2 regions of the Stenotrophomonas sp. YJH_SMC_10 genome follow, and region 1 is predicted to be linked to the other one. Evidence: riboswitches for the same ligand, from Rfam matches in the RefSeq annotation. Region 1 holds a riboswitch; the other holds the start of a gene.

Region 1 (3,441 bases):
TGGCGCTCATGGCGTTGAATGCGCAGCCTTGGATGTGACTTTCCCCTCTCGGGCTGCGGCATGACGTCTTCCTCCCACCGCGTGCAGGGCCTCAACAACGACGAGGTGGCTGCCGACTGGCCACCGATCAGCGCGGCGGACATCGCGTGGCTGCGCCAGCGCTACCCGCAGCTGGACAGCGGCAGTCAGCCGCGCTGGCACAGCCCGCGGCCGCTGTCGGCTGCCGCCATCGTCAGCGGCGCGAACGGGGCGGTGTTCGTCAAGCGCCATCACCACAGCGTGCGCAGCGCGACGTGCCTGGAAGAAGAACACCATTTCATCGCCCATCTCGCTGCGGCGGGCGTACCGGTGGTGCAGGTGCTGCCAGCGGCCGATGGCCGCACCGCCGTCGAGCACGGCGAGTGGACCTTTGAACTGCACGCCGTCGGCGTGGGCGATGACCTGTACCGCGACGCGGTGTCGTGGTCGCTGCTGACCGATGTCGCCCAGGCCCGCGAAGCCGGGCGCGCACTCGCACAGCTGCACCGTGCCGCCGCCAGCTACCATGCGCCCCAGCGCAGCACCCATCTGCTGGTCGCGCGCGATGATCTGATCCGCGCCGACGATCCGATCGCGGCGATCAAGGCAGGACTGCATGAGCGTCCCGGGCTGGCCCGCTATCTCGCGCGCATTCCCTGGGAGGCGCAGCTGCAGCGCGACGTACTGCCGTGGCACGCCGGGCTGGCCGAGCGCCTGCGCGCCGAGCCACGGCTCTGGGCGCATAACGACTGGCATGTCTCCAACCTGCTGTGGCGCGACGGGCAGGTCAGCACCGTGCTGGATTTCGGCCTGGCTTCGCCCACCAGCGCACTGTTCGACCTCGCCACCGCGATCGAGCGCAACGCGGTGGCGTGGCTGGAACTGGAACGCGGCAGCGAGGCCGTGCGCCTCGACATCGCGCTGGCGCTGCTCGAGGGCTATCGCCAGGTGCTGCCGCTGTCGGCGGCACGCGCGCACCTGCTGGCCGACCTGCTGCCCATGGTCCATTTCGACTTCGCACTGTCCGAAGTGGAGTACTTCGAGGGCATCACCGGCTCGACCGCGAATGCCGACGTGGCCTGGCAGCCTTTCATGCTGGGCCATCCGGCGTGGTTCCATACCGCCCCGGGGCAGGCACTGCTGCAGGCCCTGCACGCCGCCGCGTGACCCGGTTGGGACACCGTTGGGGTCAGATCCCTTTCCTGCGGAAAGGGATCTGACCCGGCAGCCTGAAGGACGCCCGCTCGCAAATCCGTACCATTTGTAGTGAAATGGTGACCTGAAGCGGGGGTGCCTGGATCTGCCAGGCTGAGAGAGTCCCTTGGAACCTGATCCGGTTTGCACCGGCGTAGGGAGCTTTGAGCCGCAGCCACACCCCCATCATGGGCCGGTGCACCTGCGCGCCGTCGCTTCGTCTCCCTTGTTGTCCGAAGACGAATCGAATGAACCGCTGCCTGCGCCCCACCCTGCTCTCCCTCGCCCTCTGCGCCGCGCTGCCGCTGCACGCCAGCGAGGCCGAGTCGTCCCCCGATGCGGCTGCCCGCGGCGCCGAAGGTTCGCCGACCGAACTGGCGGCGGTGCGCGTGGAGGCGGGCAAAGCGAAGGCCGATACCTCGCGCGTGAATGCCTTCGGCGGCGGTTCGTGGAAGGACACGCCGGCGTCGGTGAACGTGCTCGAGCGCGATTACCTCGACCGCCGCCAGGTGCGCTCGCTGTCCGAGCTGGCCAGCAACGATGCCTCGCTGGGTGATGCCTACGCGCCGGTGGGCTACTACCAGAACATCGCCATCCGCGGCTTCGCACTGGACGCGGCCACCGGCTACCGCTTCAACGGGCTGTCCATCGCCGGCGAACAACGCCTGGCGCTGGAGAACGTGCAGTCGGTGGAGATCCTCAAGGGTGAAGCCGGGCTGGCGGCAGGCGTGATGGCGCCGGGCGGGATCATCAACTACATCGGCAAGCGCCCGGCCGAGGTGCGCACCGCCACGCTCGGCACCGATTCGGAAGGATCGCGCTACGCCGCTGTCGACGTCGGTCATTGGATCACCCCGCGTTTCGGCCTGCGCCTGAATGCCGCGTGGGATTCCAGCCATTCCTATGTCGAGCACGCCGATGGCCGCCGCAACTTCTACGCGCTGGCCGCCGACTGGTTGATCGGCGAACGCGGCAAGCTGGAGGTGGATGCGAACTACCAGACCAGCGCGCAGCGTTCGGTGTCCGGCTACCAGCTGCTGGGCGCGCGCGACCTGCCGCGCGGTGTCGACCGCGAACACCTGCTGGGTTACCAGCCGTGGCAGCGCCCGGTGGACATCGCCAGCACCAACATCACCGCCCTGCACACCTACGATTTCAATGACGCCTGGCAGTCGCGCGTCTCGGTCGGCCACAGCCGCTCGGTGATCGATGACAACGTCGCCTTCGCCTACGGCTGCTACTACGCCACGCAGTGCGCCGATGGCAGCGTGCCGGGCAATTACTTCGCGCCGAACGGCGACTATGACGTCTACGACTACCGCAGCCCGGACGACACCCGCCGCAACCAGCAGGCCCGTGCCGAGCTGCGCGGGCGCTTCCAGACCGGCAGCGTCGGCCACCAGCTGACCGTCGGTGCCGACTACTTCCGCCGCACCGTGGACAGGCGCCCGAGCGTCAACGAGTACGTCGGCACCACCAACATCCACGATGCGCCGGTGCCGGTATTCGAGCCGTCGCCGAAGATGCCGGGCCCGTCCGCACGACGCCTGGACAGCCGCCAGACCGCGTTCTTCGCGCTGGACCGGATCAGCTTCGGTGATGACTGGCAGTGGTTGGCCGGCGGTCGCTTCGTGCGCCTGGACGAGCGTGCCTACGACAAGCGTGGTACGCCGCAGCGGCACAGCCGCCTGTCGCGTTTCCTGCCGCAGACCGCAGTGGTGTGGAAGGCCACCGACCAGCTCAATGCCTATGCCAGCTACGTGCGCGGCATTTCGCTGGGCCAGGAGGCGCCGTTCTGGACCAGCAACGCCGACACCTTCCTGCCGTCGGTGCAGTCGCGGCAGCTGGAAGTGGGCGTGAAGTACGTGCCGGTCGAGGCGCTGACGCTGGGCGCGGCGGTGTTCCGCATCTCGCAGCCGTACCAGTACGCCAAGCCGGACAGCAGCGACGTCGGCTACACCTTCGTCGAGGAAGGCACGCAGACCCACACTGGCCTGGAGCTGACCGCCAACGGGCAGCTGACCGACGCACTGCAGATCGTGGCCAGCGCCAGCGTGCTGCAGGCGCGCGCGCGCGACACCGGCACGCCGGCCTATGAAGGCCATCAGCTGGTGAACGTGCCGAAGCTGCGCGCCAGCGTGCACCTGGCCTACGCGCTGCCGTTCGTGCAGGGCCTGGATGTCACCGGCGGCTGGCGCTATGCCGGTGCCAACGTGGCGCGTGCCGACG
Region 2 (3,441 bases), on a different contig from region 1:
ATTGGGCAGGCCGAGGTGCTCCTTCGGCGTCACGTAGCAGAGCATCGCCGTGCCGAACCAACCAATCATCGCCGCACCGATCGCGCTGGTGATGTGGTCGTAGCCCGGCGCGATATCGGTGGTCAACGGCCCCAGCGTATAGAACGGCGCTTCGCCGCACTCGCGCAGCTGCTTGTCCATGTTCTCCTTGATCAGCTGCATCGGCACGTGGCCGGGGCCTTCGATCATGGTCTGCACGTCGTGCTTCCAGGCGATCTTCGTCAGCTCGCCCAGCGTCTCCAGCTCACCGAATTGCGCGGCATCGTTGGCGTCGGCGATGCAGCCCGGGCGCAGGCCGTCGCCCAGCGAGAAGGTCACGTCGTAGGCCTTCATGATCTCGCAGATGTCTTCGAAGTGCGTGTAGAGGAAGTTCTCCTTGTGGTGTGCCAGGCACCACTTGGCCATGATCGAACCACCGCGGCTGACGATGCCGGTCACCCGCTTGGCGGTGAGCGGCACGTAGCGCAGCAGCACGCCGGCATGGATGGTGAAGTAGTCCACGCCCTGTTCCGCCTGCTCGATCAGCGTGTCGCGGAAAATCTCCCAGGTAAGCGCTTCGGCGCGGCCGTCGACCTTTTCCAGCGCCTGGTAGATCGGCACGGTACCGATCGCCACCGGCGAATTGCGGATGATCCATTCGCGGGTCTCGTGGATGTGCTTGCCGGTGGACAGGTCCATCACCGTGTCACCGCCCCAGCGGATCGCCCACACCAGCTTCTCCACTTCCTCGGCAATGCCCGAGGAAACCGCACTGTTGCCGATGTTGGCATTGATCTTGGTCAGGAAATTGCGACCGATGATCATCGGCTCGCTTTCCGGATGATTGATGTTGTTGGGCAGCACCGCACGGCCGCGCGCGATCTCGTCACGTACGAACTCGGGGGTGATGATCTTCTGGATCGACGCGCCGAACGCCTCGCCTGGATGCTGCTGCAGCAGGCCCGCATCGCGGATGGCGTCCAGCCGCTGGTTCTCGCGGATGGCGACGAATTCCATTTCCGGCGTGATGATGCCGCGGCGCGCGTAGTGCATCTGGGTGACATTGGCGCCTGCGCGGGCACGGCGCGGCAGGCTGCGCGCGGGGAAGCGCACGGCATCGAGCCTGGGGTCATGCTCGCGATCGCGACCGAACGACGAGCTCAGGCCATCGAGCTGTTCGGTATCGCCGCGTTCCTCCACCCAGCTCCGGCGCAGCGCCGGCAGGCCCGAAGACAGGTCGATGCGCACGTCCGGATCGGTGTACGGGCCGGACGTGTCATAGACCGTGACCGGCGCATTCTCTTCGCCACCGAACAGCGTCGGGGTGCGGGTCAACGCGATCTCGCGCATCGGCACCTGCAGATCCGGGCGCGAACCGGGCACGTGGATCTTGCGCGAGCCGGGAATGGGCCGGGTCACGGATTCGGAGAGTTGCTGGGCCTGTTGCTGCAGGGCGGAGAGCTGTGCGTTCATCGGGCATCGTCCAGGAAGGTCAGGGACGAAGCGGCGGCGCACTGCGAACGCGCGCGGACGGTCCTTGGGCGGCGTCCGGGCACGGCGGCACTGCAAAGCTTCCCTACGCCGGTATGAGCCGGATCAGGTTCCAAGGGACTGTCTCAACCGTGACCAACTGTGGCCGCGGTACCCCCGCTTCTTGGCGTGCATTAGAGCATAGACCGCCCGCCTCCGGCGTTGCCTGCGGGGTCAGATCCGTTTTCCTGCGGGAAGCGGATCTGCCCCTGATCGCTGCTCGTTAACAGAACCATGACGTCGCGTTCAGTAACGTGCACGCCCATCGTGTTCGCTGCGACCGATGCTTCCCTCGCCGCCCCTGCGGCCCCTGCCCGGTCCGTGCTGCACGCCGCCGGCCCCTCGCTGCAAGCTCTGCTCGCTCTGCTCGCTCCCCTCAATCCCCTTGATCGGAGAAGCTCCTTCATGGTGTTTCGCGTTTCCATCGCACTGGTCCTGCTGCTGGTGCTGCTCGCCGGCATCGCCCCCGGCCCCTTCAACGCCGTGGTGCAGAGCATCCTCGGCGAACTCATCCGTGGCATCGGCTGGCTCTACCTGCTGGTGGTGTTCCTGGCCCTGGTGTTCCTGATGTACCTGGCCTTTGGCCGCTTCGGCAATCTGCGCATCGGCGGCGAAGACGCCGAGCCGGAGTTCTCGCGGGCCAGCTGGATGTCGATGCTGTTCGCCGCCGGCATGGGCATCGGCCTGGTGTTCTGGGGCGCCGCCGAGCCCATTTCGCACTTCAGCAAGCCACCGGAGGGACTGGCGCCGGAGAGCATGGACGCTGCGCGTGCATCGATGCGCTACGCGTTCTTCCATTGGGGCCTGCACCCCTGGGCGATCTACGCGTTGATCGGCCTGGCAATGGCCTGGTTCCAGTTCAACCGCAATGGTCGGGGCTTGGTCAGTGACATGCTGCAGCCGATCATCGGCCGCCACCACCGCGGCTGGATCGGCCGCGTGGTCAACATCGCCGCTGTCGTCGCCACCGCGATCGGTGTTGCCACCACGCTGGGTTTCGGCACCATCCAGATCGCCGCGGGCATGGAGCGCGTATTCGGCCTGCACGCCGGCCCCACGCTGCAGCTGGTGATCATCGCAGTGGCCTTCGTGCTGTACATGGCCTCCACGCTCAGCGGCGTCGACCGCGGCGTCAAATGGCTGTCCAACTTCAACCTGGCCCTGGCGGCCGTGCTGTTGCTGCTGGTGCTGGTGCTGGGCCCGACCGGCGCGATCTTCAACACGTTCACCACCACGCTCGGCTCCTACCTCAACCAGCTGGTGACGATGAGCCTGCGCATGTCGCCGTTCTCATCCAGCACCTGGGTGGCCGACTGGACAATCTTCTACTGGGCCTGGTGGATTTCCTGGGCACCGTTCGTCGGTTCGTTCATCGCGCGCATTTCGCGCGGGCGCAGCGTGCGCGAGTTCGTGATCGGCGTGGTGCTGGCCCCAACGCTGCTGGGCTTCTTCTGGTTCTCGGTGTTCGGCGGCACCGCAATCTGGATGCAGATCTTCGGCCAGGCCGACCTGGTGCAGGCACTGGGCAATGGCTATGAGACGGTGCTGTTCACGATGTTCGACAGCATGCCGCTGCCGTTGCTGCTGTCGTGCATCGCGCTGGTGCTGTTGATGATCTTCTTCGTGACGTCGGCCGACTCGGCGGTACTGGTGCTGGCCAGCATGTCCACCGATGAAGCCGGTGACCCACCGTCCAAGCGCAAACTGGCCTGGGGAGTGGGCGTGGCGCTGATTGCCGGTGCACTGCTGCTGGCCGGTGGACTGGATGCGCTGCAGGGCATGATCACGATCGCGGCGTTGCCGTTCGCGCTGCTGATGGTGCTGGTGATGGTGTCGCTGTACCGGGTACTGGACCAGGAATACACGCGTGAGCGACGCCAGGCGCAGCGTCAG

Evidence for each region. A riboswitch is a leader RNA that binds a small molecule or an ion and turns the genes downstream of it on or off. The one in region 1 is predicted to bind thiamine pyrophosphate.
Region 2: linked by a shared signal. The riboswitch ahead of thiC (phosphomethylpyrimidine synthase ThiC) and the one ahead of AC5P9C_RS14650 (TonB-dependent receptor) in region 1 are both predicted to bind thiamine pyrophosphate.

Annotation. Positions count from the first base shown of each region.
Region 1 is NZ_JCAFUS010000011.1:35,199-38,639, reverse strand. It holds gene AC5P9C_RS14655 (phosphotransferase enzyme family protein) at 61-1,185, shown strand; TPP riboswitch at 1,295-1,390, shown strand; gene AC5P9C_RS14650 (TonB-dependent receptor) at 1,461-3,441, shown strand, end outside.
Region 2 is NZ_JCAFUS010000009.1:107,471-110,911, reverse strand. It holds gene thiC (phosphomethylpyrimidine synthase ThiC) at 1-1,491, opposite strand, end outside; TPP riboswitch at 1,574-1,677, opposite strand; gene AC5P9C_RS13025 (BCCT family transporter) at 1,954-3,441, shown strand, end outside.